Regions from separate parts of the Virgibacillus dokdonensis genome, predicted to be linked through region 1. Evidence: a T-box and tRNA genes for the amino acid it is inferred to sense, from the RefSeq annotation. Region 1 holds a T-box; the other holds one or more tRNA genes.
The links. A T-box is a leader RNA that pairs with one kind of tRNA and senses whether it is charged. The one in region 1 lies ahead of trpS (tryptophan--tRNA ligase), so its partner is inferred to be a tRNA-Trp.
Positions count from the first base shown of each region.

Region 2: it has a tRNA-Trp gene. The T-box ahead of trpS (tryptophan--tRNA ligase) is inferred to sense a tRNA for this amino acid. The anticodon was not compared.

Region 1 is NZ_LT745763.1:1,318,273-1,333,672, forward strand. It holds gene B2C77_RS07655 (Cof-type HAD-IIB family hydrolase) at 1-526, opposite strand, end outside; gene B2C77_RS07660 (prolyl oligopeptidase family serine peptidase) at 854-1,615, shown strand; gene B2C77_RS07665 (metal-sulfur cluster assembly factor) at 1,770-2,081, shown strand; gene B2C77_RS07670 (undecaprenyl-diphosphate phosphatase) at 2,162-2,986, opposite strand; gene B2C77_RS07675 (hypothetical protein) at 3,280-3,618, shown strand; gene B2C77_RS07680 (DUF2929 family protein) at 3,798-3,971, opposite strand; gene B2C77_RS07685 (hypothetical protein) at 4,333-4,959, shown strand; gene B2C77_RS07690 (BMP family ABC transporter substrate-binding protein) at 5,214-6,173, shown strand; gene B2C77_RS07695 (beta-ketoacyl-ACP synthase III) at 6,583-7,524, shown strand; gene fabF (beta-ketoacyl-ACP synthase II) at 7,551-8,792, shown strand; gene B2C77_RS07705 (YuzI family membrane protein) at 8,999-9,202, shown strand; gene B2C77_RS07710 (YjbA family protein) at 9,369-10,124, shown strand; gene trpS (tryptophan--tRNA ligase) at 10,439-11,437, opposite strand; T-box leader at 11,493-11,674, opposite strand; gene mnmH (tRNA 2-selenouridine(34) synthase MnmH) at 11,766-12,809, opposite strand; gene selD (selenide, water dikinase SelD) at 12,832-13,881, opposite strand; gene B2C77_RS07730 (putative glycoside hydrolase) at 14,226-15,400, shown strand, end outside.
Region 2 is NZ_LT745763.1:845,221-860,620, reverse strand. It holds partial or broken gene B2C77_RS05795 (Type 1 glutamine amidotransferase-like domain-containing protein) at 1-216, opposite strand, end outside; tRNA gene B2C77_RS05790 (tRNA-Leu) at 829-913, opposite strand; tRNA gene B2C77_RS05785 (tRNA-Cys) at 923-996, opposite strand; tRNA gene B2C77_RS05780 (tRNA-Gly) at 1,013-1,087, opposite strand; tRNA gene B2C77_RS05775 (tRNA-Gln) at 1,092-1,166, opposite strand; tRNA gene B2C77_RS05770 (tRNA-His) at 1,179-1,251, opposite strand; tRNA gene B2C77_RS05765 (tRNA-Trp) at 1,260-1,333, opposite strand; tRNA gene B2C77_RS05760 (tRNA-Tyr) at 1,345-1,429, opposite strand; tRNA gene B2C77_RS05755 (tRNA-Phe) at 1,448-1,523, opposite strand; tRNA gene B2C77_RS05750 (tRNA-Asp) at 1,560-1,636, opposite strand; tRNA gene B2C77_RS05745 (tRNA-Met) at 1,654-1,730, opposite strand; tRNA gene B2C77_RS05740 (tRNA-Val) at 1,804-1,879, opposite strand; tRNA gene B2C77_RS05735 (tRNA-Glu) at 1,885-1,959, opposite strand; tRNA gene B2C77_RS05730 (tRNA-Ser) at 1,984-2,075, opposite strand; tRNA gene B2C77_RS05725 (tRNA-Asn) at 2,078-2,152, opposite strand; rRNA gene rrf (5S ribosomal RNA) at 2,176-2,291, opposite strand; rRNA gene B2C77_RS05715 (23S ribosomal RNA) at 2,449-5,368, opposite strand; rRNA gene B2C77_RS05710 (16S ribosomal RNA) at 5,607-7,171, opposite strand; gene B2C77_RS05705 (nucleotidyltransferase-like protein) at 8,018-8,884, opposite strand; gene B2C77_RS05700 (YgzB family protein) at 9,209-9,601, shown strand; gene perR (peroxide-responsive transcriptional repressor PerR) at 9,820-10,278, opposite strand; gene B2C77_RS05690 (cob(I)yrinic acid a,c-diamide adenosyltransferase) at 10,639-11,190, opposite strand; gene bcp (thioredoxin-dependent thiol peroxidase) at 11,804-12,274, opposite strand; gene B2C77_RS05680 (potassium channel family protein) at 12,332-12,757, opposite strand; gene B2C77_RS05675 (response regulator transcription factor) at 13,165-13,863, shown strand; gene B2C77_RS05670 (sensor histidine kinase) at 13,863-14,867, shown strand; gene B2C77_RS05665 (ABC transporter ATP-binding protein) at 15,051-15,400, shown strand, end outside.

The DNA of each region.
Region 1 (15,400 bases):
CAGCATGAAAGTCATCAAGATGTTTTCGTAATGTGGAAATATGTTCATCTTTCGGATGAATTAAGATGGAAGTAGGGTCTTCTGTTAATTTATTTCTCAGACTCCCTATTGTAAAAGGGGGGTCATTTTTTGACATATGAAATATATCAATAATGGCTTGATCATATTGATCTAAATACACATCATCCATAACTTCAGCCAATATATTTCGTACATTTAGCTCATAACACGTTCCGATAATTTTATGAGCTGTTCGTATAGACATCGGACTGTGCAGAGCATCCCATTTCTTATCATTTGGATGGTGAATAAGTGCACCATTAAAATTTACCATCGGAGTAGTTAACCCTAAATTTTTATAATAACCAATACTTGCCCGATGTGGTCTGCCTGTTGCAATAACAACGATATGACCTTCGTCCATTGCTTTTAAAACTACTTGTTTTGTTTTAGGGCTTATTTCTTTTTTATCGGTTAACAGTGTTCCATCAAGATCTAATGCTATTAAGTGTCTGTTTGTTTGCATATTTACAATCACCTCATCTGTTCATAGTGTATAGTCGAAACGAAGGAATGTAAAGTAAAACTTGTACTAACATCTACTTACCCTGCTGTATCCTGCACATAAATTGCTGTTAGATTGAAAAAACAAAATATATTTAGATGGCTTATTCGGCGATCCGAACAATTAGTGGGGAGGAAAGAAGCTTTATAATTAAAATCAAATATCCAATAATAATGTAGGTTTTTCAGATATAGGATGAACGGTGTCGATGATGAAAAAGTTGATAGGCATTCTTTGTGATAGTAGAATGAAAAATATACGAATACGTACATAAGGGGACAGTGTAGCATGATCGGAATATATGAAGAAAAAATTGATACCATTCCAAGCTTAATTATAGTGGATGCAGAAAAAAATGGCGTCGCTTTGCCCGTAGTTACTTATTTCCACGGGTTTACCAGCGCAAAAGAGCATAATTTGCCGCTAGCATTTTTACTTGCTCAAAAAGGATACCGGGTTATCTTGCCAGATAGTAAGTATCATGGCAACCGTGAAAATGGCATTCATGTGGAGAAAAGACAACTATCCTTTTGGGATATTGTAGTGCAAAATGTAACTGAATTACAATATATAAAGGATTATGTGGATGAAGCTGGATTATTATTAGATGATCGCTTTGGCGTAGCGGGAACAAGCATGGGAGGGATAACTACTTCTGCTGCAATTACCCAATATGAATGGGTTAAAGCAGCCGCTATCTTAATGGGTACACCGAAGATTACAACCTTTGCACAGGAAATTATTGATGCGTTTAAAAAAACGGGCGATCTGCCTGTAAAACAACAAGAAATTACGAACTTATTGGATCGGTTAGCTAAGTATGATTTGTCTCAGCAACCAGAGAAGTTAAATGAACGCCCGTTGTTTTTTTGGCATGGGGAAGCAGATGAGATTGTACCGTTTAATCATGCTTACTCTTTTTATAAACAAGTAGCACCAACTTATGCTAACTCTAAAGATATTGTTTTTCTAGGAGAAGCAAATCGTGGTCATAAAGTAGGGAGATTTGCCACACTTGAAACAGTAAAGTGGTTTGTAAATCATTTATAATCAAGTTATACGCTACTACACATAAATATCCAAGCTTACAAGCATAGGAATTCATTCAAACCGTTTTCAAACTGTTTGTAACAAGCGTTGTTTTCTTTAAATATAAACAAAAATATGTTTAAATAGTAATAACATATTGGAGGAGGGAAATTGTATGGATGAGGCATTAAAGGAGAATCTTTTTGGTGCATTAGAAAATGTTATTGATCCTGAATTAGGCATAGATATTGTTAATTTAGGTTTAGTATATGATGTAGAATTAGATGAAGAGGGGATATGTAAGGTTACAATGACACTAACTTCTATGGGATGTCCGCTTGCTGGACATATTGAGCAAGACGTCAAACACGCATTATCTGATATTCCAGAAGTGAAAGAAACGGAAGTTAGCATTGTATGGAACCCTCCATGGGGCAAGGAAAGAATGTCACGTTATGCTAAAATTGCACTAGGTATTCCAGATTAATTTATTACCTTAGAAAATGAATCAAAAGCAGTTGCCTGTAATAGACAACTGCTTTTTTTATTCCATGGAATCCATTGGTTTTATCGTGTAAAGATAATAATTGCTAGGATCCCAACTATGAAACAATAAAAACTAAAATACTTTAGGTTGCCTTTAGCCATGATGTTAGCGAACCATTTAAGGGCAAAATATGTAGCAATAATGGAAGCTAAAAAGGCAATAGCATAAGGGATCATTAATTCATTAAACCTTTCATCTTTGACAATATCACTTATTCCTAAAATCGTAACACCAAGGCTAACGGGAATATAAAGTAAAAAAGAAAAACGAAAAGCTGTTTCCCGCTTCATGCCGACAAGCATGGCAGCAACAATGGTAGCACCTGAACGGCTAATTCCAGGAACTAATGAGACGGCTTGCGCTGCACCGACAATAAGTACGTCTTTTATCGTTAAATCTCCGTCATTTTTCTTCCCGTGAAGATTACGAATTATCCATAAAGCTGCCCCAGTAATCAGCAAGGTGTATCCGACAGTAACTGCTTTAATGTCACTTATATAGTCGTTTAATAAGAAGCCTAAAACTCCCGTAGGAATGGTTGCTACAATTAGAAATACGATAAATTGAAAGTCAGCCGTTGCTTCATTATCTCTATCTTTTTGTAAAATAAATCGAAGCCCATTTTTTGTTAACCGAATTAAATCTTCACGGAAAACGACCAGCACAGCGATTAGTGACCCAAAATTCACTAAAATTTCAAATGACAATCCTGTTAATTCGACTTGTAAATGAAGGAGATCACGAAGCATAACCAAATGCCCGCTTGATGAAATAGGTATTGGTTCCGTGAAACCTTGAAATAAACCGAGTAGTAAATATTTTAAAATGATACTTAAGCTAGATATAGCGTCCATGAAAAAATCCTCTCCAATATCTCTCTATTGTAAGATTAAACTGAAATGGAAAATCAAGGTATTTATTTACCTTACAGAAGCTTACAATTTTGTAAGCTCTTTAGTTGTATTATAAAAAACAAAATTTAAGAAGGATGACTTACATGCATATACTTTTAAGAAACCTAAGAGCCTTGCGATAAAACAGCGTTTTTAACTATTTACTGCAATAGTAGATTTTCGCACTATACAAGTCACCAACCTATGGGCAAATGAATAGGCTGAGTGGTGAGGAGGCAGATAATATGAGTCACGGTCATCAACATATATACGATGTTTGTAAGGATCATATGCATGCTTATGTGCTTATTGAGTTAGTAGATGGTTCTAGCGTTGACGGGATAATAACAGGTTTGGATCATGAATCTGTATATTTAGCAGTACCAATAGAAGCGCATGAACAACATCACTCACATATGCAGCAAGGGCATAGCCAACATCACAGACAATTTGGTTATGGCTATCCAGGATACGGCGGGCCTGGTTATGGTTACGGAGGATATGGGTACCCTCCTAACCGTTTTCGAAGGCTTATTTTACCACTAACTGCTTTAGCTGCACTCAGCATTTTACCATGGTATTAATTGAAGCAAGAAAAAACCCTTGCCTTATACGTTAAAAGGAGGCAAGGGCTTTCCCTTTTCTTCAATTAGGCAACTGTGGGTACGGTATGAACGTACGATCCTGAAACTAGCTATGTATGGAGAATAAACTAAAGCAACGGTGTGGGCTTCCACACGGTTGCAGTGTCATTATAAATGACTTAGTTATCTTCTTTTAAAATACCGTCACCTAGTACGGATACCATCACAAAAAAGACGACTGATAATCCGATGGTTGCTGTTAAGTTGAATGGTTCACTTCCCATACTTGATAAAACATAGGAAACTACTGCGCCGATTAAACATGACCAGAAAAGTGTAACAATGTATCGCATGATAACACCTCGTTTTTTACAGTAACTTTTATTAGAATATCTCTTTCTAGTTTACCAAAACAAAGATGAAAAAAAAAGTATAACTTGCATTTACTGAAAATCATAACATAAATGTAACGAATGGAAGAGTCTTATTCTCCATAGGAATATGATGGAAACATAAAGACTTGTTCTATATCCAGTAATGTAATCTGAAAGAAAGCTAATGTAAATCAGGAAGACATATGATAGAGAAGTTCCCTCAGAGATAAAAGGGCTTAAATGTATTATTTGCGCAAGGAACTTGAAGTATGCCCTTGCTAACCAACCGCTCAAATGTTGCGTAGGGCTCTTTGCTTGAAGATTCACTGCATACCGTATTATGAAAAAATTACGAACAGGAGTGGTGTCTTTGGTTACGGTGGTTGCAAATTGTAATCATTGGATTGGTTTTCATATCACGAATCAATTATTGGAACAAGGCTTGAAAGTAAAGGGGATTGTAGACTGTAAAAAAGATGATTCTCTGTCTCTTTTTTTTGAGAGAAATAGTAATTTTTCCTTTTATTCAGGTGATACAAACGAAATATATGAACAATTCATTTGTATTGGTTCCATTCAAGAAGATGTCAATATTTCTGCGGAATTATGTGTAACACTAGCACATCCAAGTACAGTACATCCATTTACAAGCCTAAATGGCGTAATTATTGAATTACCTCTTTTATTTGGTGAATGGATGCCTATGTCAGAGAATGGTATGTATTTTCAAGGAGAATTTGTTCCTTTTTCATCGGATTATTTTCTTCAACATGCCATATATATTCATGATTTTATAGACGTTTTTCTTAAATGGTTAGAAATGTACGAGGTAGGTGAAGAGAAGCAAAACGTAAACAAAATAAAACTTGATAATTATATAGATATTAAGGACAATAGACCTAAAGAGGCGACAGTTAATCAGGTCATTCAACACTTTCGAAATCAACGATTAGGGAAGATGTTCTGATCAAAAGGATGTAGATTAACGGACTTGTAAGCGAACGGTAAATGTTTGAGTACGTGTGGTTGAATTTTTGTGCCATAGCCTGCGCTAGGTGAGCTACCCTTTTAAGTACATGTATTTGTAAAAGTGATTTTATGAAAACTTGGCTTAACGCCAAATCTTTATCGTGGAAGCTGTCGTTTTTCTTATACTATAAACCTTTAAACTTTCCCATAGTATAAAAAAGACAGTTGTCTTATACGGAAATAGAGTAGGAGGTGTTTCTATTGCGGAATGTCTTTGCAATTATTAGCATGTTAATGATACTAGGTAGCTGTAGTAGCCCCATGCAAACAGAACAGCGAATACAGAGTGTGGGTATGTTATTAAACGGAAACATCTCTGATCACATATGGAATGAAAAAGGGTACCAAGGACTTGTTTCATTAGGAGAAAAGTACGGAATGGATGTTTATTATAAAGAAAATGTTGCAACTGAGAAGGAAATTATTGAAGCGATAGAGGAATTTTCCAATCAAGGAGTAAATTTTATATTTGGCCATAGTTCTTTTTATGGAAAACACTTTACAGACGTTGCTGAGAATTATTCTCATATACAGTTTGTTTATTTTAATGGTTCTTATGTTGCAAAAAATGTAACTAGTTTTACATTTGATACGTATGCGGCTGGATATTTTGCTGGTATGTTATCTGGTAAAATGACAGCTGTAAATAAAGTGGGCATCATTGCCACTAATGAATGGCAGCCAGAGATTGAAGGCTTCTTTGAGGGCGTTAAAAATGTAAACCCGAAAGCGGAAATAGAATTAGCTTTTTTAAATGACTGGAATGAGGTGCAAACGGCACAAGGGATTTACCAACAAATGAAATCAACCGGCGTAGATGTATTTTATCCAATAGGTGATGCTTTTAGTGAAGAGATTATTAAGCAAGCAAAAAGAGATGAGGTTTATGCCATTGGGTATAGGACTAATCAAGCAGAGTTAGCAGAGCATACAGTTTTAACTTCGACTGTCCACCATGTAGAGAAACTGTATGAATATGCAGTGGAACATGTAAATGATCGTAATTTAGCCGGACAGTTAAAAAGCTTTGATTTTCAAGATGGTGTTATTTCTTTAGCGCCTTTTAATGACCAAGTTCCCCACTCTTATCAATATGAGATGAACCAAGCAATGGAACATTATACAAATACGGGTTTACTCCCTGAAATGTAATGTAGTCTTGTTATTTCATATCGATTACTATTCGGTATTGAAAGTTTCCTCTCTCCCTTTTTAAACTGAATATAAGCTACTATAAGTTTTACGCTTGACTGAACAAGTATGCAGCAAATTAAAGCTTTTCGCATAAACTTCTATTTTGTACAAGCCTTCATGTTACACCATTAAACGATAGAAAAATAGTCAAAGCGTTTGATGTTATAAAGAATGGACGATAAGCTAATTTTCGCTAATGCTGTGAACAAGTAGTAAGAATAAAAGAAACCTCCCTACGAACCATCATTTAAAAGCTAGGTAAGATTATCAGCCTGTAACTTGCAAAAAAAATTACAATACATTAAAATTAGTACCAAGTAATAATAATAGATAATAATTATTTTAGATTTTTTAAGGAGATGGAAATATGGATGTTGGTGTTTTAGGCTTAGGTCATTATGTTCCTGAAAAAGTCGTTACGAATCATGATTTAGAGAAGATCGTCGATACAAATGATGAGTGGATTCGTACGAGAACAGGTATTGAAGAAAGAAGAATAGCAGAAGAGGACATGGATACTTCAGATATGGCATTTTTAGCAGCAGAAAAAGCTATCAACAATGCGAATCTAGAACCTAATGATATAGACCTTATTTTAGTCGCAACAGTAACTCCTGACACACCATTTCCCTCTGTTAGCTGTACGATTCAAGAACGTTTAGGTGCAAGGAATGCAGCAGCCATGGATATTAGTGCAGCTTGTTCAGGTTTTATGTATGGGATGGTAACAGCAAAGCAATTTATTGAAAACAACACATATAAACATGTATTAGTTGTAGGAGTAGAAAAGCTGTCAAAGATTACTGATTGGTCAGATCGTAGCACATGCGTATTGTTTGGTGATGGTGCTGGTGCAGCCGTAATGGGCCAAGTATCGGATGGTAAAGGGATTCTTTCGTTCGAATTAGGTGCTAATGGTGCAGGCGGAAAAGAATTAAAGCAGGAAAAAGATACTGGTTATTTATATATGAATGGTCGTGAAGTATTTAAATTTGCTGTCAGACAAATGCCAGAATCATCTGTTAATGTAATTAAAGCTGCTGGATATAAAGAAGATGATGTAGATTATTTAGTGCCACATCAAGCAAATATACGCATCATGGAGGCGGCTCGGCAGCGATTAGGTATCTCCGAAGATAAGATGGCCCAAACAGTAAAGAAGTATGGCAATAACTCTGCAGCTTCTATACCAATTGCTTTGTCGGAATCAGTCGCAGATGGTAAAATAAATGATAATGATTTGATCGTTTTAGTTGGCTTTGGCGGCGGTTTAACATGGGGCGCCTTAGCCATAAAATGGGGAAGATAACTGGATGGAGCTAGGAGGAAAACCATATGAAACAAAGAAGAGTTGTAGTAACAGGAGTTGGTGCTGTTACGCCTGTTGGAAATCATGTTAGTACCATGTGGGAAAACATAATTTCAGGGAAATCAGGGATTGATTTTGTGACCAAAGTGGATAAAGAACTATTTCCGGCTAAGGTAGCTGGAGAAGTGAAAGATTTTGATCCAAGTGCCTATATCGAGAAGAAAGACGTTCGTAAAATGGACTTGTTTACACAATATGCTGTTGTGGCGTCCAAAATGGCGGTTGAAGATGCCGACCTTACTATTGATGATGATAATCGGAATCGTGTAGGCGTTTGGATTGGCTGTGGTATCGGTGGTATGCAAACTTGGGAAGATCAGCATCGAAAACTGTTAGAAAAAGGACCTAAGCGAGTTAGTCCATTTTTTGTACCAATGATGATCCCAGATATGGCTGCGGGTCAAGTTTCTATTCAATTAGGTGCAAAAGGGATAAATTCATGTTCTGTTACAGCTTGTGCTTCAGGTGCAAGTTCCATAGGTGATGCTTTTAAAGCCGTGCAGCGTGGTGATGCCGATGCCATTGTTACCGGTGGAACAGAAGCGCCGATATCTAACATGGCGTTTGCTGGCTTTTCTTCTGCCAAAGCACTCTCTCTTAATGAAGATCCACAAAAAGCAAGTCGCCCATTTGACAAATATCGTGATGGGTTTGTAATGGGAGAAGGTTGCGGTGTTTTAGTGTTAGAAGACTTAGAAACGGCGTTAGATCGTGGGGCACATATTTACGCAGAAATTGTTGGTTACGGTGCTACTGGTGATGCTTATCATATTACTGCGCCAGCAGAAAACGGCGAAGGTGCAGCACGTGCGATGGATATGGCGTTAAATGATGCAACAATTGCACCAAATGAGGTTGATTATATTAATGCACATGGTACGAGCACAGCCCTTAATGATAAATTTGAAACTGCTGCTATAAAGACAGTATTGGGCGACCATGCGAATGATGTTGCCATTTCTTCAACAAAATCAATGACAGGACATTTACTAGGTGCTGCTGGCGGTGTAGAATCGGTGATTTCTGTTAAAGCAATTGAAGAAGGAATCGTTCCGCCTACCATTAATCTTGAACATCCTGACCCAGATTGCGACTTGGATTATGTTCCAAACAAGGCAAGAAAACAGCATGTTCAAGTTGTATTAAGTAATTCGCTTGGATTTGGCGGTCATAATGTTGCACTACTATTTAAAAAATACCAAGCATAGTTGGAAAGCGAGAAGGAAGAATTCTTCATAGTTATGAAACGTCATAAAATCAATTTAAAGCCGATCAAATTTGATCGGCTTTTTTCTTTATTAATAAGCAAAGTGGTGTCTTTCGTTATGGAGAGTTGGAAAAGGGACAGTTTTTCTAACATGTATAGTTTGGGACAAGCATAGTCTATTAAAAAGGACAAGGCAGGAGAGAGAAAATGGGATACGTGTTTTTATTTTTAATGGGCTTTGGTTTTTCTATTATGGGTGGCGTCACCATTATTGCATATATGAATTTTCTTCCAGCAGGTCTATCATGGGGAGAGTATATGAGTTTTATAACTAGTAGAGTAGAATGTTATTTTTTGCCAGTTGGGCTGATTCTCATGCATATTGCTTTAAAACGTTACCCAAACAGTTAGCCATCTATTTCACAAATACTTCGTCGTAGTTATCTTAAAAATTTTTGTTGAAAACATATAGTTTAAAACGCTCATTTGAAAAATAATATGTTGTAACTAGAATATTTTGTCTGCTAGATGGTCATAATGTATGTTAAATTCAGTTTGAAAAAGTGAGGGTTGTTTTATGCTATATATGCATGATGTTTGGGTGAATTGGTTTGAAGGAGAAGAGAATGGTTATAATGTATGTTATTTTCATGAGTGGCGTAAAGATGATGGTATTGAATTATTAGATCAAATACCATTATTATACATAACGAAAGAACTGTTCTCTTATATTGAAAATGATATGCAGGAAATCCCAAAACCGCTTTTAGATGCTATCTATAAGCGTGCTTATATGCGCAAAGGGCATGATAGAACAGTTCTAGAATATGCTAGCATTATAACAGATGGCAAGGAAATCCTTATCTTTGACACTATTGGTTATCGGATCCCAGTTCGAAAAAGCAGATTAATTCCAAGGCAGGAACAGCTCGTCTACGATATGATAAAAAATGCCAAAGTGCAATCGTTTAAATATGACGGGAACAATTATAAAAAAGAATACCATATGCTTTCTATGCCACCAGAACTCGTTTTTGGATTAACTAGAAGAGAGCGTCAACTAAAACAATTAATGATGATGGGGTTAGATCAGTTATGGACGACAAATAATTTGGAAGAGTTACGTTATTGGTTAACAGAATGGAACCCAAAACGTTATCCATATATTCGTTTTATGGATGAGAAAGCAGTTTGGACTGCCCTATATGAAGGCGTGAAAAAAGGGTGGAGTGATCGGCATGAGGATTTCTGTCACAAACTTATTAAAGGACAGCCTTTCTTGGAAAAAATGTGGGAAATAGAAAATGGGCAAGAACAAAACGCTTCGCAATAATGGATGTTTAGAAAAACTTGGCTTACCGCCAAATCTTTATGGCGGAAGCTGTAGTTTTTCTTATACTACAATCCTTAAAACTTATACTTTTCTATAGTGTTAAAGTAACGGGTTAAGCAACTACGCTTTACCCAATTTTTTTCATTATAGGAATGTCGTAATAATGAGAAAGTTTTTTATCTCTTTATATAAGTGTTGGACAAAACAAATCGGGTAATAATAGCACCTAAATCAAGAGGCCTATAGGTCATCCCCCCTAGGGTTACTAAACAATGAATGGGGATAACAGAAAAGCCCCACTCATTGATTTTACATTATTTTTTCTTTTTTATTCTTCCTAAGCCCATTGCTTTTTTGGCTTTTGCAACTGTTCGATTTGCGGTGAGGGCAGCTTTTTCGGCACCAGAATCTAAAATTGAATCTAATTGTTCAGAATCCAAGAGTGAATAATAGTTGTCTTGAATTGGTTTTAACACCTCAATGATAGCATTAGCTGTTCCTTGCTTAAATTCTCCATAACCTTTGTGCGCATATTTTTGCTCAAGGGATGCAATAGATTCACCAGAGCAGATGGAATGAATAGATAATAGGTTAGATACACCCGGTTTGTTTTCTTTATCGTATTTCACGATTCCTTCAGAATCAGTGACAGCACTCTTAATTTTCTTTTCGATTTTTTTTGGTTCATCAAGCATAGAAATAAATCCTTTTTCATTCTCATCGGACTTACTCATTTTCTTTAATGGGTTTTGCAATGACATAATACGAGCTCCAACCTTAGGTATACTTACCTCTGGAACAGTAAAGATATCGTTATATCGATTGTTGAATCGTTGTGCTAAATTTCTCGTTAATTCTAAATGTTGTTTCTGATCTTCTCCTACAGGAACGAGATCGGTTTGATATAGTAAAATATCAGCCGCCATTAAGGCAGGATAGGTGAGCAAATTCGACGGAATAGCAGCTTCTCTATCTGCAGATTTATCTTTATATTGGGTCATTCGTTCTAACTCACCCATATAACTGATGGATTGTAGCATCCATCCTAATTGCGTGTGTGCAGGGACTTCTGATTGGATAAATAGCGTTGATTTTTCTGGATCAATACCGGCTGCTAAATATAAGGCTGCAAGCGAACGGATGTTATTTCGAAGTTTTAATCGATCTTGCGGAACAGTAATAGCATGTTCATCCACAATACAAAAATAGCATGTATGGTCATCTTGAAGTTCCGTAAAATGTTTTAATGCACCGAGGTAATTTCCTAAAGTTAACGTACCACTTGGTTGAATTCCTGAAAAAATTGTTGTCATTTTGTTCACTCCATTTTCATTATTTTCCATATAAAAAGGTTCAATTATCCCCTGTTACAGGGACGATTGAACCGCGTTGCCACCCTAATTACCTTCCATAGAAAGGTCACTTCATTAATTCATGTTAACAAGCTCTAAAGCCCAATTCCAATAAACCATGGTGCTTGTTTTCACCTGCCACAAGCTCTCTTAAAAACCAGCGGGGATATTGTACTATATCTTTGTCATCGCTAATGGTATTTGTTTTGTATTATTATATAAAGCTTTGTTAAAGATTGCAAGGCAGGAGTTTGGCGTCTACGCCATTTCTTGTCATCTGCTGATTAGGTCATTTCGCATAATAGTGGTTATCTATCTGCTCCTTTAATAATTGATAGGCTTCCGATATATTTTTCGCTTTAATTCTTATTTTTTTCTCATCGGGTATTTGTTTCGTCGTATAGTCGTATAAAGGATCATAATAATATTTGAGCAATAGCATGACTGCTAATTCGTAGTGTCCTGCTTTTAATTCCGTTTCAATTTTTTTAGCAATAGGTGTATGAATGCGCTTTTTGATACGTTTAAATGCTTCTAAACATGATTCTTTATACTTCCAAGGTTCGTATTCTTTTATAATTTCTGCGGTTCGTTCTTCAATGGGAAGTTCAATGATAAATTGCGTGCCCTCCGTCTTCTTTTTTAAGAGAAAGTTTGGTAAAATCACTCTACCTACTCGCTTACTTTCACCTTCAATAAGCATAAATGGCGTTTGTTTTATGCTTTCTATTTGTTCGATGAGCAACGCATCAAATGTTTTTTGGTTATGTGGTTGTAAGCCAATTTGACCAAATATGGAACCACGGTGATTAGCCATTCCTTCTAAATCAATAACAGGGTAATTTAGCTTTGCTAATCTTCTAAGTATGGTTGTTTTTCCTGATCCGGTATGACCGTTTAGTACGACTGCTTTCGTATCCCAATTTAAATTTTCTAACGTGTTCACAACCCAGTTGCGATAACTGCGATAGCCTCCATCTAACCGATAAACTTCAATTCCCATTAAGTCTAAAACAGTAGCTGTCGTTTTACTCCGCATGCCACCGCGCCAACAGAATACAATCTTTTCTCCATCTGTATTTGAAAAACTTTTCACAAAATCAGGTAGTTTTGCAGACATTATTTTTAAGCCATGCTCTTTAGCTATTTCAGGACTTTTTTGTTTGTACAATGTACCTACTTCTGCTCTTTCTTCGTCATTAAAAAAGGGAATATTGATACTGTTTGGAATCGTGGCGGTGTTAAATTCAGAAGGAGATCTTACATCAATAAGCGTAAGTTTCTTTTTTTCCTTCATTGATCTAAGTGCTTCAATAGTAATATTTTGCAACAATGTTTTGCCACCTCTTCCTATCTTACTCCTGTACGTAAATATGTGATTTTGTATCTTCCGTAGCCTCGCCAATAATTGCGGCATGTATACCTTCAGCTTGTAATTCAGATAGTAGTTGAGCAGCTTCTTTATCCTTTACAGCCATTAACAGACCACCTGAAGTAACCGCATCACATAAAATCCACTGGTCTATTTGGTCCATGCTACTTGGAAAAGAAACTTTTCCTTGTACGTGTTGAAAATTATTCTTTGTACCACCAGGAATAGCACCTAATTCTGCTAGCTCCTTAACCCTAGGTAGTTTAGGGACTTTATGGTCGTATATAGTAAGACTGACTTCACTACCTATGGCCATTTCGGATGCATGGCCTAACAATCCAAAACCTGTGATGTCTGTACAGGCGTGTATTTCATAACTTTGCATAATATGAGCAGCTACTTTATTTAATGTAGCCATTACCTTCGTAACATGTTCAATCTCTATATCTGTAAGTAAATTGCGTTTAATAGATGTTGTTAGTACACCTACACCAATAGGTTTTGTCAGAATTAACTTATCATTCGGTTTCACTCCACTGTTTGTCCGCACTTTTGCAGGGTGTATGATTCCGGTTACGGCAAGTCCAAACTTTGGTTCTTTGTCATCAATGGAATGTCCGCCTACTAATGCAACGCCCGCTTCAGTCAATTTATCACCAGCACCACGTAGTATATCGGCTAAAATTTCCTTATCTAAGGTGTGGACTGGGAAAGCAACGATGTTCAATGCCGTTATTGGTGTACCGCCCATAGCGTAAATATCACTAATGGCGTTAGCTGCAGCAATTTGTCCAAATGAATATGGATCATCTACAATTGGTGTAAAGAAATCTAACGTTTGCACAATAGCTGTATCTTCATTAATTTGGTATACTCCAGCATCATCGCTTGTATCTAAACCGACAAGGACGTTTGGGTTTGGAGTGGGTGAAGGGAGTTGTTTTATAATGTCAGCTAAATCAGCGGGGCCAATTTTACAACCGCATCCCCCTTTTGTGGTGAGCGTTGTTAGTTTTACATTGTTCTTCGTCATTAAGAAGACTTCCTTTCTTATACTATAGGAAAGTATAATTGTTAGGTTTTATAGTTGAGAAAAACTACCGCTTCCGCCATGAAGTTTTGGCGGTAAGTCAAGTTTTTCTAATATATCTAACCCTTATTATAGAACAAACTTTTTAAATTTGCATATGTAAAAAAGGAATTAATGAAAATTGGATCTATCTTCTATATAAATACAATCTAGCACGTCCTATTAACAAATAACGAGTGATCTAGGAAATGTTAATCATTTTCAACATAAATTGATATTTTTCATTCAAAATTGACAGGTTTTCCTTTATACTAGAACTACAATTATGAAAATGGAGATTGATAAGCATGAGAAAAACACGAAATCTACTAATCTCAGGGATTAGTATTGCTTTATTAAATCTTCCTATGGTTGCACATGGGGAAGAGACAGCTACTGCTAGCTTACACCAAGAACGTGAACTTAGCCTACAGCCGTTAAAAGATAGTATGAAACGATTTGTACATACCTCAGACTATAAATTTGAATATCCAGATGCGGTGCGTGGTATTTATGTGACTGGAAATTCAGCGGGAGGAAGCAGATTCAACAATCTTGTTGATTTTGTTGATCAGACGGAATTGAATTCAATGGTCATTGATGTAAAAGAAGATAATGGCAATTTAACATTCACTCCTGAAGAAGGTTCTCCTTATGAAGATATGGCTTCAAATATGATACAGAATCCTGAGAAAATGATGGAAACTCTGGAAGAAAAAGAAATCTATCCGATTGCTAGAGTGGTAGTTTTTAAAGACTCCGTTCTAGCTAAAAAACGCCCTGACCTGTCATTTAAAAAGAATGGACAAGTGTGGGTTAATAATAAAGGGGAAGCGTTTGTTAATCCGTTTCAAAAGGAAGTATGGGAATACAATGTAGAAGTGGCTAAGATGGCTGCGCAGATGGGCTTTCAAGAAATTCAATTTGATTATGTTCGTTTTCCGGAAGGATTTGAAACGAGAGACCAAGAATTGGATTATAGTTTAGGTGATTATAAGGACAGTGAAATGGACGATGTGCAAAAGCGTGTTCAAGCAGTTACTGATTTCGTAGAATATGCGCGAAATGAATTATCAAACTACGATGTTGATGTTTCTGTAGATATTTTTGGTTATGCAGCTACGATAGAAGAAGCGCCTGGAATTGGACAGAACTTTTCTAAAATATCAGAGAACGTAGATATTATTTCGTCCATGATTTATCCTAGTCATTGGACATCTCATTTCGGTATTGAAAAGCCAGATACCGAGCCTTATAAATTAGTGGATGAGTATGCGAAGATGGAAAATAAAGTATTAGGTGCTTTAGAAGAACCGCCAGTTTCAAGACCTTGGCTTCAAGACTTTGAAGCACCTTGGTTGTATTCTGGAGCAACGAAGCAATACGGCAAAGCCGAAGTAGAGGCGCAGATTAAGGCGTTGTATGAAAATGAAATAAATGAGTTCTTGCTTTGGAATGCTGGTAACACGTATTCAGAAAATGT
Region 2 (15,400 bases), 470 kb from region 1:
CACCCAGCAAGAAAATAACTGAAGCATTGTGAATTAACGTTTGAGCATCTTCCTTTTGAACCCGATAATTAATTAAATGATATTCATCAAACTTAATGCCTGCCTGATCAAGCCATGACCGTTCAGTGGAACCATTATCTTCATAAAGAGACGGATTCGAGCTAACATAACAATTGATTTTCTATCAATGATATCTTCCTTTAAAACCTTTTTCAGATTCTCAGGAAAAAAGTTTCTAAACCAACCTAATTAATAATAAGTTTTCATAAGTACCCCCGTAGCAAAATGTAAATAATATTTATATCCTGCGTAAATCATTCTGTTTTCAATCCACCAACACAATATTCCCACTATTGCCTCGGAAAGCAATAATGGGCGCTTTCTTTTCCCGCGATAGCGCCCGATTGTGGTGTATGCCCTATGTCCCCCAGCAAGTTGTTCCCAAGATCAACTATTATCTAAGATGTTTTTCAAACCAGCCGCACGCCTCAAGTTTCATACTGTAAGTAAACTGATGATTAACAAAAGACATACTAAGTTTAAGTTTATCGAGATGATATAGACAAAATCGAAATATTAGTGCATACTTTATCTCCAATTTTGGGTATTTTTATATAGTAACACGTTTATTTTAAAAAGCAAATAATCTAAAATTTTTGTTGTTAATTCCCTTATTAAATTGATTTGGCGTGCCTGCCGCCCTGAATAGAAGATGTCAATCTGGTTCTTTGGGTGTCAAATATCGCACGTACTATGTTATATACAACGCAAAAAAAGACATCCCTACTAATAAATTCCGTAAGAATGTCGTCATATCGATCTTAATGATACCGGTGGTCGGGGTCGAACCGACACTCCCAAAAAGGGAACGGGATTTTGAGTCCCGCGCGTCTGCCAATTCCGCCACACCGGCATAGTATATTGGAGGCGGTAACCGGATTTGAACCGGTGATAAAGGTTTTGCAGACCTCTGCCTTACCACTTGGCTATACCGCCATCCTAAAAACAAAATTGGAGCGGAAGACGGGATTCGAACCCGCGACCCCCACCTTGGCAAGGTGGTGTTCTACCACTGAACTACTTCCGCTTCATGGCTGGGCCACCAGGATTCGAACCTGGGGTACACGGGATCAAAACCCGATGCCTTACCGCTTGGCTATGGCCCAATATACAAAAAGGGCGACCGGTGGGGATCGAACCCACGTGTGCCGGAGCCACAATCCGGTGCGTTAACCACTTCGCCACGGCCGCCATATGATTGGCAGGGGTAGTAGGAATCGAACCCACATCAAAGGTTTTGGAGACCTTCGTTTTACCATTAAACTATACCCCTAAATATGAAAATGGTGGAGGGGGAGAGATTCGAACTCCCGAACCCTGAGGGAGCGGATTTACAGTCCGCCGCGTTTAGCCACTTCGCTACCCCTCCACGATATGGAAACAAAAATGGTGGCTCGAGACGGAATCGAACCGCCGACACAGGGATTTTCAGTCCCTTGCTCTACCGACTGAGCTATCGAGCCATTTGTTTTATGTATGAAAGCAAAACTAGTTTAAAGTGGCGGTCCGGACGGGACTCGAACCCGCGACCTCCTGCGTGACAGGCAGGCATTCTAACCAACTGAACTACCGGACCAAAAAACTAACAAATATTGGTTGCGGGGACAGGATTTGAACCTGTGACCTTTGGGTTATGAGCCCAACGAGCTACCAGACTGCTCCACCCCGCGATATGAATGATATTTTCAAGAGCCTATAAAACAGTTTACTAAAACTAAATTAAAGTTTCAAGCATTTTCGAACTGGTGGAGGATGCAGGGCTCGAACCTGCGACCCCTTGCTTGTAAGGCAAGTGCTCTCCCAGCTGAGCTAATCCTCCTCAAATGGTGACCCGTACGGGATTCGAACCCGTGTTACCGCCGTGAAAGGGCGGTGTCTTAACCACTTGACCAACGGGCCAATTATGTATGTGACAGTTTATAGTGGCGGAGAGCGAGGGATTCGAACCCTCGAGGCCGCGGTAACGGCCTACACGATTTCCAATCGTGCTCCTTCGGCCACTCGGACAGCTCTCCATTGGCTCCACAGGTAGGATTCGAACCTACGACCGATCGGTTAACAGCCGATTGCTCTACCACTGAGCTACTGTGGAATAATACCAATTAGAATGACTATGCCTGGCGGCGTCCTACTCTTGCAGGGACAAAGTCCCAACTACCATCGGCGCTGGAGAGCTTAACTACTGTGTTCGGCATGGGAACAGGTGTGACCTCTCCGCCATTACTACCAGGCAAAGTTGCTATCTGTTATGTTGTGCTTCAAAGAGGCACAAATCTTATTATAATCGTTTTTGTGAAAAAATCAAGATCTTTGTTGAAAAAAGTCATTTTTTCCTTGTTACCTTGAAAACTAAATAAGAGATCATTCAACGTACATCTACCAAAAAGGTTAGTTAAGTCCTCGATCTATTAGTATTCGTCAGCTCCACGTGTCACCACGCTTCCACCTCGAACCTATCAACCTCATCATCTCTGAGGGATCTTACTCACTTATAGTGATGGGAAGTCTCATCTTGAGGGGGGCTTCATGCTTAGATGCTTTCAGCACTTATCCCTGCCACACGTAGCTACCCAGCTATGCTCCTGGCGGAACAACTGGTACACCAGCGGTGTGTCCATCCCGGTCCTCTCGTACTAAGGACAGCTCCTCTCAAACCTCCTGCGCCCACGATGGATAGGGACCGAACTGTCTCACGACGTTCTGAACCCAGCTCGCGTACCGCTTTAATGGGCGAACAGCCCAACCCTTGGGACCGACTACAGCCCCAGGATGCGATGAGCCGACATCGAGGTGCCAAACCTCCCCGTCGATGTGAACTCTTGGGGGAGATAAGCCTGTTATCCCCGGGGTAGCTTTTATCCGTTGAGCGATGGCCCTTCCATGCGGAACCACCGGATCACTAAGCCCGACTTTCGTCCCTGCTCGACTTGTAGGTCTCGCAGTCAAGCTCCCTTCTGCCTTTACACTCTGCGAATGATTTCCAACCATTCTGAGGGAACCTTTGGGCGCCTCCGTTACCTTTTGGGAGGCGACCGCCCCAGTCAAACTGCCCGCCTGACACTGTCTCCGGACCGGATTACGGCCCTGGGTTAGAAGGTTCGTACAGCCAGGGTGGTATCCCACGGTTGCCTCCACGTAAGCTAGCGCTCACGCTTCGATGGCTCCCACCTATCCTGTACAAGCTGTACCAACATTCAATATCAGGCTACAGTAAAGCTCCACGGGGTCTTTCCGTCCTGTCGCGGGTAATGCGCATCTTCACGCATAGTATAATTTCACCGGGTCTCTCGTTGAGACAGTGCCCAAGTCGTTGCACCTTTCGTGCGGGTCGGAACTTACCCGACAAGGAATTTCGCTACCTTAGGACCGTTATAGTTACGGCCGCCGTTTACTGGGGCTTCGGTTCTACGCTTCGCACCGAAGTGCTAACGCTTCCCCTTAACCTTCCAGCACCGGGCAGGTGTCAGCCCCTATACTTCGCCTTTCGGCTTCGCAGAGACCTGTGTTTTTGCTAAACAGTCGCTTGGGCCTATTCACTGCGGCTCCTCCTTAAAGGAGCACCCCTTCTCCCGAAGTTACGGGGTCATTTTGCCGAGTTCCTTAACGAGAGTTCTCCCGCTCACCTTAGGATTCTCTCCTCGCCTACCTGTGTCGGTTTGCGGTACGGGCACCTATGAACTCACTAGAGGCTTTTCTTGGCAGTGTGAAATCCGGAACTTCGGTACTCTATTTCCCTCCCCATCACAGCTTGAAATTGTCGAACGGATTTGCCTATCCGACTTTCTCACTGCTTGGGCGCACACGTCCATCGGTGCGCATTCCTTATCCTACTGCGTCCCCCCATCGTTCAAACGTTCATGAGGTGGTACAGGAATATCTACCTGTTGTCCATCGCCTACGCCTTTCGGCCTCGGCTTAGGTCCCGACTAACCCTGAGAGGACGAGCCTTCCTCAGGAAACCTTAGGCTTTCGGTGAAAGAGATTCTCACTCTTTTTTCGCTACTCATACCGGCATTCTCACTTCTAAGCGCTCCACCAGTCCTCACGATCTGACTTCTCAGCACTTAGAACGCTCTCCTACCATTGTTCGTAAGAACAATCCGCAGCTTCGGTGATACGTTTAGCCCCGGTACATTTTCGGCGCAGAGTCACTCGACCAGTGAGCTATTACGCACTCTTTAAATGGTGGCTGCTTCTAAGCCAACATCCTGGTTGTCTAGGCAACTCCACATCCTTTTCCACTTAACGTATACTTTGGGACCTTAGCTGGCGGTCTGGGCTGTTTCCCTTTCGACTATGAACCTTATCACCCATAGTCTGACTCCCAAGGATAAGTAGCTGGCATTCGGAGTTTGACTGAATTCGGTAACCCGATGAGGGCCCCTAGTTCAATCAGTGCTCTACCTCCAGTACTCTTTCCTTGAGGCTAGCCCTAAAGCTATTTCGGAGAGAACCAGCTATCTCCGTGTTCGATTGGCATTTCACCCCTACCCACACCTCATCCCCGCATTTTTCAACATACGTGGGTTCGGGCCTCCAGTCAGTGTTACCTGACCTTCACCCTGGACATGGGTAGATCACACGGTTTCGGGTCTACGACCGCATACTATATTCGCCCTATTCAGACTCGCTTTCGCTACGGCTCCGTGTCTTCCACTTAACCTTGCATGCGATCGTAACTCGCCGGTCCATTCTACAAAAGGTACGCCGTCACCCATTAACGGGCTTCGACTACTTGTAGGCACACGGTTTCAGGTTCTATTTCACTCCCCTCCCGGGGTGCTTTTCACCTTTCCCTCACGGTACTGGTTCACTATCGGTCACTAGGGAGTATTTAGCCTTGGGAGATGGTCCTCCCGGATTCCGACGGAATTCCTCGTGTTCCGCCGTACTCAGGATCCACTCCGGAGGAGATTCTTTTTCGATTACAGGGCTGTTACCTTCTTTGGCCGACCTTTCCAGATCGCTTCATCTAAAGAATCTCTTGATAACTCCAATGGAGTGTCCTACAACCCCAGAAGGCAAGCCTTCTGGTTTGGGCTAATTCCGTTTCGCTCGCCGCTACTCGGGAAATCGCGTTTGCTTTCTCTTCCTCCGGGTACTGAGATGTTTCAGTTCCCCGGGTATGCCTCTTCTACCCTATGAATTCAGATAGAAGTACTGCTCCATTACGAGCAGCGGGTTCCCCCATTCGGAAATTCCTGGATCGATGTCTACTTACGACTCCCCAGGACATATCGGTGTTAGTCCCGTCCTTCTTCGGCTCCTAGTGCCAAGGCATCCACCGTGCGCCCTTATTCACTTAACTAATCTTACATTTTTATCTATGAATAAGCATATTGCTTTTCAGTTTTTGGTTTGATGTCGTTGTTACTCTTATTTAGTTTTCAAGGTACAAGCTTCCACAGGATGTGGTGACTTCTGTGTTCGTCACAGGACGTGACGGGTTTTAACAGAAGATCCTTCTATCTCATCCTTGAGAGACAAGCATTTACTCTCTCAAAACTGAACCAAACAACCAAGTATGTTTCCTTCATAATCCTTAGAAAGGAGGTGATCCAGCCGCACCTTCCGATACGGCTACCTTGTTACGACTTCACCCCAATCATTGGTCCCACCTTCGGCGGCTGGCTCCAAAAGGTTACCTCACCGACTTCGGGTGTTACCAACTCTCGTGGTGTGACGGGCGGTGTGTACAAGACCCGGGAACGTATTCACCGCGGCATGCTGATCCGCGATTACTAGCGATTCCGGCTTCATGCAGGCGAGTTGCAGCCTGCAATCCGAACTGAGAATGGTTTTATGGGATTTGCTTGGCCTCGCGGCTTCGCTGCCCTTTGTTCCATCCATTGTAGCACGTGTGTAGCCCAGGTCATAAGGGGCATGATGATTTGACGTCATCCCCACCTTCCTCCGGTTTGTCACCGGCAGTCACCTTAGAGTGCCCAACTAAATGCTGGCAACTAAGATCAAGGGTTGCGCTCGTTGCGGGACTTAACCCAACATCTCACGACACGAGCTGACGACAACCATGCACCACCTGTCACTCTGTCCCCGAAGGGAATGCCCTATCTCTAGGGGTGTCAGAGGATGTCAAGACCTGGTAAGGTTCTTCGCGTTGCTTCGAATTAAACCACATGCTCCACCGCTTGTGCGGGTCCCCGTCAATTCTTTTGAGTTTCAGCCTTGCGGCCGTACTCCCCAGGCGGAGTGCTTAATGCGTTAACTTCAGCACTAAGGGGCGGAAACCCCCTAACACCTAGCACTCATCGTTTACGGCGTGGACTACCAGGGTATCTAATCCTGTTCGCTACCCACGCTTTCGCACCTCAGCGTCAGTTACAGACCAGAGAGTCGCCTTCGCCACTGGTGTTCCTCCACATCTCTACGCATTTCACCGCTACACGTGGAATTCCACTCTCCTCTTCTGTACTCAAGTCCTCCAGTTTCCAATGGCCCTCCACGGTTAAGCCGTGGGCTTTCACATCAGACTTAAAGGACCGCCTGCGCGCGCTTTACGCCCAATAATTCCGGACAACGCTTGCCCCCTACGTATTACCGCGGCTGCTGGCACGTAGTTAGCCGGGGCTTTCTGGTTAGGTACCGTCAAGGTGCCAACCTATTCGAATGGCACTTGTTCTTCCCTAACAACAGAGTTTTACGATCCGAAAACCTTCATCACTCACGCGGCGTTGCTCCGTCAGACTTTCGTCCATTGCGGAAGATTCCCTACTGCTGCCTCCCGTAGGAGTCTGGGCCGTGTCTCAGTCCCAGTGTGGCCGATCACCCTCTCAGGTCGGCTACGCATCGTTGCCTTGGTGAGCCTTTACCTCACCAACTAGCTAATGCGCCGCGGGCCCATCTGTAAGTGACAGCATATGCCGCCTTTTAACATTGCGTCATGCGACGCTTTGTTTCATCCGGTATTAGCCCCGGTTTCCCGGAGTTATCCCAGTCTTACAGGTAGGTTGCCCACGTGTTACTCACCCGTCCGCCGCTCGTTCCACAAGCGTCACTCCCGAAGGAGATCTGCTTGCTTCCCGCGCTCGACTTGCATGTATTAGGCACGCCGCCAGCGTTCGTCCTGAGCCAAGATCAAACTCTCCATAAAAGTTTGTGATGATGAACACCGTTCTTCATCCTTCTTAGCTGCTGAGATTTCTCTCAGTTTATTTCTTAAGAAAAAACAGGGTTTGTTTTTTTCTTGACATACTGGTTGTTTTGTTCAGTTTTCAAAGAGCAAATATGTTAGTCCGTCTTTTTTGACGCAACTTCTTAAGTTTACCATTTTCTAAAAATCTTGTCAACAACTTTTTTCAAAAAGTTTTTTTGTGATTTATTCATTCAAAATGGCGACTTAATTAACTTAACACATTTCTATAAGATATGTCAATAAGTTTTTTCAAACATTTTTACCGCTAATTTCCAACGCAATTTTTGCGACGCTTATAACTGTACCATGTGTTAATTTTAAAGTCAATCCTTTTTTATATTTTTTTGCTAAAACAATCCTTTCTCTTATACTATGAAAATTTAAATATTGCGATGGAAATCTGAAGTTCTGATACAAATGAGCAGTTCTCTTTCTTTCTTTGAAATAGAGTAGTAATCTTTAACCTTTTCCTTTTCGAAATCTGAAGTGCCTTTTCATATGAAAACGTCTTAGAGTTTAATTATATTAAAAGTTCATTTCCTTACATCACTAGTGCAACAAATTTAATACGTATAAAAGATGTTCTTAATTTATACTTCATTTCATTGCAAATAAGCAAAATAGAAAGGGCGTGTTGAACACAATTATGACGAACCTCTTGCTCATTACCCCAAAATAACCGTTTGAAAAACATTGGAAATAATTGGCTCATCTCCAACTCTTTATCGTGGAAGCCCGATTTTTTTATGCTATAAACCTTTAAGCTTTTATGATTTACTTACTATAGTATAAAAAATCGTTCCACTATTTACTTACCATATATTTTCTATGATACACTCCTTCACCTTTTGTTTGCTCTGTAGCATTTGTTATCATATTTTTATCAACAAGGTACGTTATAATCGCTGATAAGTCTAGAGAATAAGGCTGAAGCTTAGGCAAAGCTTTTAATTCACCATAGTACCATTCGTTTTTTGCGTGCATCATGTCTAACAAATGCTTTACAGCCATATTTGCTCTTGCTTTAATGACATAATCCATAGCGATTAACATTAACTGTACTCTCTTCTTCAGTTCTTCTTTACTTTCTATAAATTCTTCGTATAGTTTATAAACTTCAATATCAATTTGTTTTACCTGGCTCCAAACAGTTACTTCCGGATAATACCCTTTTTCAATAACAGCCAATCTAGCCAAATAATGAAGTGAATATAAAATTTTACTATTCGTATCCATATATTCACCCGCTTCAAATAACTCTTTGGCTTCATTGTAGCTTTTTATAAGCTTACCAAACTCCATGATTTTACGTAAATTTCGTTTATCATCTGGAAAGCTTTGCAACGTAGCTTTTAAATTATTAAAAAATTCATTTCGGTCAAAAATGATTCTACCATAGATTATCCACTCCACTGCATTCCGGTAACCGCTCGTATCTATCCATTCCATTAATAGTTCTTCCGTTACTATATGAAGCGCACACGTTTTATCCGCAAATTCATAGTGTTTCACATTCCAAGTTTTTTCAGCTTCTTGAACAATGATAAGTAAAACGACATCGAAATTATCCGTTATTGGGCTATCAGGCTTCGTTTTTTCCAATATTAAAATACCTAATACATCAGAATTGCTAGCATGGTGTTGATAAATTGATCGCAAGTATTGTTCCATTACTTTTCCTCCATTTGTTTACAGATATGAACTTAAATCGACATAGAATGTCATTTATATGTACATTTACTTGCACAAATTGTCGTATTATATTACATTCGCTGTAAAAGGTTCGATTCCCTCTTTTATTAGTCAAATTCTTTCCTAGTCTTATTTGTTTTTAAGTAGTCTTCTTAGGAATGGAAAATAAAAGGGTTCAGGGAAGTGCATGATGTTTTCAGCTCATTACTCGGTAATAGACAACACAAAATGCGAATTGAATTATCAAATCTTTTTCATATAATATATGCTATACTACTTATGAAGGGGTTAAGGGGGGACATCATGGCTCAAATCGTATATTCAAGCAAAATAAACAAAATTAGATCCTTTGCATTGATTCTTATATTTGCTGGTATTCTTCTTATGTATGGTGGCATACTAACCAAAAAAATTCCGTGGCTTATGGTTACATTCTTCATACTAGGGGTTATAATGGTCGTCTTAAGTTGTGTAGTTTACCTTTGGATCGGGACTTTATCGCTAAAAGCAGTGCCGATTATTTGTCCAAGCTGCGAAAAACCAACAAAGATGCTTGGCCGCGTTGACGCCTGTATGCATTGTAAACAACCATTGACACTGGATAAAGAATTAGAAGGTAAAGAATTTGATGAAAAATACAATACAAGGCGCTATTGGAAAGCAATGAAAAAAGAGGAAAGTTCTACAAAAAAATAACCATCCCCGCGTCAGCCTATTTAGATGGTTATTGGGTATGAATATTGTTTCTTAAAGCACATTTATATTCGGAATACAAACACACACGCATTGCATTCTAATTAAAGTTTAGAAGAACTTGGCTTAGTGCCATATTTATAGTGAAATACGCACTGTCATTTCCTGTAGTTGTAAAAAAGTCTCGATCGCTAAATGCAATCGAGACTTTTTTACATTCATTATCCACTTTTTTGTTTGTTTTTTTCTTCTTTTTGGCATTCTTCACATTCACCATACAATTCCATGCGATGATGACTGACTTTAAATCCAGTTACCTGCTCAGCTAATGCCTCGACTTCATCCAACGAAGGATAATGAAAGTCAACAATTTTTCCACATGAGTTACAAATAATATGGTAATGATCTGAAGTATTACAATCAAACCTGCTTGAAGAGTCGCCATATGTTAATTCTCTAACGAGGCCTACTTCACGCAATACACGTAAATTATTGTAAACCGTTGCGACACTCATATTAGGAAACTTACCCTCAAGAGCTTTATAAATATCATCAGCTGTAGGATGAACCATCGAATTGAGTAAGTACTCAAGAACCGCATGTCGTTGTGGAGTGATACGGACGCCTGATGCTTTTAATGTGCTTATAGCCTCTTGCAATCTGTTTTCAGACACCCTCATCCACCTCACTTTCAGTAGTTTATACAAAAATAATTCTATTCTTAAATTATAATCTTTATAAATAGTTTAAGCCCTACAACCGCGTTCTGTCAATCATAGCCCCTTAAAATAATTGTTTGCGTAGAATTTCTATTAACAAGTAATCATATTATAATTATTTTACCCCGCACAGATCAATTACATGCATACACACATTTACCTACACTCTCATATTAGAAAAACTTGGCTTATCAAATTTTTACGGAAGCAGCTGTAGTTTTTCTTGTTACTATAAAAATTAAAACTTCATACTTTCCTATAATACACATTTCTAGGTATTATCTTAAGAAGGCTGCTTACGCTATTATTCTGCTACAAAAATCATGTAGTGTGCAAAGTTCTTTCTTCTCCTTCAAGCAATTGGTTCATGTATCTCGCTGCAACAAATAAATAATCCGATAAGCGATTCAGAAAAGTAAGGCTTAATGGATTGACGTTTTCTATCCCTACAGCTAGACGTTCTGCTCTTCGCGATACTGTTCTCGCGACATGCAAGGCCGAAGAGGCTGGTACTCCAGATGGCAAAATAAAATTTTTTAACGGCTCTAACTGCTTATCCCAATCATCAATTTGCTTTTCCAATGTTTCAATATGCTTCTCGGTTAATTTCCAAGGGACTTCTTTATCTAATGGTGTAGCTAGCTCTGAACCAACATGAAACAACAATGTTTGCACACGGGAAAGTTCTTCGATAACAAATTCTTTTTCTTTAAACGTACTCTCTTGTTGCAAATAACTAATAGCTAAACCAATCATCGAATTTGCCTCGTCACAAGTTCCATAAGCTTCAACGCGAAGATCATTTTTATTCACGCGCTCACCATATATAAGCGATGTTTTTCCTTTATCTCCAGAACGTGTATATATTCGCATATGTATCCTACCCTCCTAATTTATCAGTTTTTATCATCCTTTATGCTTTTAAATTATAAAAGAATTTAACACTTTAACATAGAAATAAGAGTTCTTTTTCCCTAGTATGCTATTAAAAATTTATCGTCTTATAACCGTTTTTAAAAACTTGTTCCCAATACGAAAATTTAAATTTTTTCGTTATAGAGACTTAGCTTATTAACCGTGATGACAATAAATTGAATGTATCGCTACCTTTCTTCATTGTTTGTTAAAATATCAGGCTTATTCCTAATTTAAAGTTTCCCTATACCGTAAAGAACAAAGGCGCAAGCGCCCGGTTAGCAACGTAGCGACTGGAGCGAACCAATGATGACTTATCGTAGGGCGATTCGTGAAGTCGCCTAGTTGCTGGGCGGCGGAGCCGGGCGTGGCTAAATAACTTAGTAAGTTTATCCAGCTGCAAAATTTTTATAATTTCCTAGACTATAAAAAAGCAGATAGTCAAAATCGACTATCTGCCCTTAAAACGACGGATTAAAAGTAAGTGCATATGAGAGCTAAGAGCACTTCCGTTTGTTTGCCTTTAGTTATAAAGATAGTAAAGTTCTATGAGAGGCCACTTGTTACATATTTACTGCAATTGCTCGCGAATAAATGACAGCGCCTCTTCTACATGCCCCTTCACTTTTACTTTACGGAATTCCTTCTGTAACACGCCTTCTTTATCTATAATAAACGTGGAGCGTTCTATACCATAATATTCTCGGCCAAAGTTTTTCTTTAGTTTCCAAACACCAAATTGTTCTGCCACTTGTTTCTCTTCATCCGCCAATAACATAAATGGCAAGTCATGCTTATCAATAAACTTCTGATGCGATGCAACAGGATCAGGACTAATACCAATAATCACCGCATCAAGATCTTCAAAGCTCTCATGCGCATCTCTAAAATCACAAGCTTCTGTTGTACAGCCTGGTGTCATATCTTTTGGATAAAAATATAAAACGATATATTTTCCTTTATAATCAGATAAACGAACTAATTCTCCAGCTTGATTTGGTAGAGAAAAATCCGCTACCTTTTCTCCTACTTGTACAGTCATCGTTATCCCTCCATCCAATAGTTGCGTTTCTACTATATCATATATTCGCCTACTTATTCACTGATTCCTGCTCTGATCTTGGTATTGCACTAATCTTAACACAAAAGCAGTAGGTAATATATAACCAATTAAGGCCTGCATGAGGGCGATAATTTTCCCAATACCGACAGGCGTTATATCACCATATCCGATTGTTAGCATTGTTACTCCACTAAAATAAACAGCCTGTCCAAGGGCGTCAAGTATACTCACTTGTCTCAATGCTCCATTTTCTACAAGTACGATATCTTGCATGGACAGCACAAAATAAATGAGTCCGAATCCAACGATAACTACTGCATAAATAATTAATAACATATAAAAGAACTCTAATGAAAAGCCACTGCGTCGTATATAAGTCTGCATTTTCCCTACATGGATAAAATCAATGAAGCTCCTACCCATAACAAAAGTGACAGCAATGATTAGTAACCACGCTAACATAGCACACCCTCTCCAATTGCATAGTATTATTAGTTTATGCAAAGGATTAGACATGGTTGTCAATACTTTTAGTAAAACGTGGCTTCCCAAGAACAATTGATGACGACTTCTATCGTTTATCGTTTTCCATAAGACAGACTATAGAAATTCCAAAACCGTTTTTTCAAATAAAGTGCCCCTATAAAAAGAGTACAGTTCAAATTGTAAAAGAGATAGAGTAAAATAGGATGTAAGCTTTTATATAGTAGTAGTGACTTAAAGATGGAATGTATTAGTTTTTATGAACTAATGAACTAATTGTTTTAACCTAAAATACATGAATTTGTTCGAGCATTAACCATTTACTTGTGGCACAGCGTAGGATTGTTGGTGGGTTAGCTATAAAGTAGAAAAGGAAGGTGAATCCAATGAAGAAAATTTATCTTATAGAAGATGACAAAAAAATTGCTGACTTATTAAAAGATTATCTAGAAAAATACGAATACGACATACAGCTTGTTCAAGAATTCGACCGTATTGTAGAAGAGTTTCAAGTCTTTGAACCACATCTAATATTACTTGATATTAATCTTCCTAGCTATGATGGGTTTTATTGGTGCCGAAAAATCCGCAGTATATCTAATTGCCCAATTATATTTATTTCCGCACGTGATTCAGGTATGGATCAGGTGATGGCAATAGAAAACGGTGGAGATGACTATATTACCAAGCCATTTAACTTTGATGTAGTACAAGCAAAAATAAAAGGAATTATGCGTAGAATCTATGGAGAATACGCCTCAAGCACACCTACAGACTTGTTAGAGATACGTGATTTATGCTTACATTTAACTGCAATGGAAGTTAGTCTTAACGGGCATAAAGCTATTTTAACAAAAAATGAATTTATTCTACTTAAAGCATTTATGGAGAATGTAAATCACGTATTATCACGAACCTTCTTATTGGAAATGCTATGGGATGACGAACATTTTGTGGATGACAACACGTTATCCGTTAATATTACGCGCGTACGTAAAAAGCTTGAAGATATTGGTGTGCACCAAAGTATTCAAACCGTTCGTGGTGCCGGATACAAAATGATCGATACGTGGAGTGAACAATAATGAAAGATTTTCTCAAAGATAGTGTCCCAACCATACTTTTCTTTTACACACAGTTAATTGTTTTCATCCTCATCGTTCAGCTATTTTATGGTATTAAAGCTGTACCAATGGACTGGGATTTGATTATCTATTTATTTATTTTATTAACATTTGGATTACTCCTATTTCTGGCCTATCGTTATTACCGATTACGTGATTATTACGTGACAATCCATCATGATAAGGATAATGCAACGTGGCTACCAGATCCGCCAACACAATTACTTTTAAATATTAAGCAGCAACATGATGCACAAACAAACCGCTACGCCGAAGAAATCGAGCAGTTGAAAGAACAAAAACAAATGGAGTTTCATTTCATTCAACAATGGGTGCATCAAATGAAGACACCTGTTTCTGTCATGCATCTAACTTTGCAAAAAGAAAAATTACAGTTGTCCCAAAATTTCTTGCACAGTATGCACGAAGAATTAGAGCGTATGCAACAAGGTTTAGATTTAGCCTTATACCAATCTCGATTGCAAAAGTTTGATCGTGATTTTCAAGTACAACAAATTGTATTAAGAGATTTAGTTAAAGATATTATTCAAGAATTTAAATCTAGCTTTATTCGTAACCAAGTGTATCCTGAACTTACCATTGAAGAAAAATACGTGGTAACAACCGATTCTAAATGGCTCCGTTTTGTAATTAGTCAAGCTGTTTCCAATGCCATCAAATATTCGAAAGACGAAGTAGCCAAAATATATTTTTGTACAAGTTTATCCGACGATCATAAACTGGTATTGCAAATCACCGATACTGGCTACGGAATTCCGCGTGAAGACATCAACAGAGTTTTTGATCCCTTTTTCACCGGGAAAAATGGGAGGAAATTTAGAGAATCAACAGGAATGGGTCTATATTTATCTAAACAAATTTGTACAGAACTTGGACACGAGTTAACCATTGCATCTGAAGAAGGAAAAGGAACTACCGTGTCCATCCATTTTAGTCATCGTTAGGCTTACAACCTTGTAAGCTTAACCATTACTGTTTGAAAGAAAAATCAATAGGATATATGGCTCCTGTATCATAGAATTATGATGAATAGATTCGTTTGGTTATAAACACGTTTGAAGTTAAAACTATATAACCTAACTTTTTAAACATAGTATAAAATCGCTACCAAATAGGGAGGTGCACATATGCCGTTACTACAAGCAGAAAATCTATCCAAAACGTACGGTAGCAAACGTGGAATTTCGTACGAAGCTTTGCACCAATTTACGCTTACTGTACAACAAGGAGAATTCATAGGTATTATGGGACCTTCAGGAAGTGGCAAGACGACCTTGCTAAACTTACTGTCGACCATTGATAAACCGAGTTCGGGAAAAATTATTATTCATGGAGAAGATGTCACTTCTTTCTCTCATCATAAATTGGCGAAATTTAGAAGAAAAGAAATGGGGTTTGTTTTTCAAGACTTTAATTTATTGGAAACATTAACTATTGGAGAAAATATTTTGCTCCCTTTAACATTAAATAAAGTAAA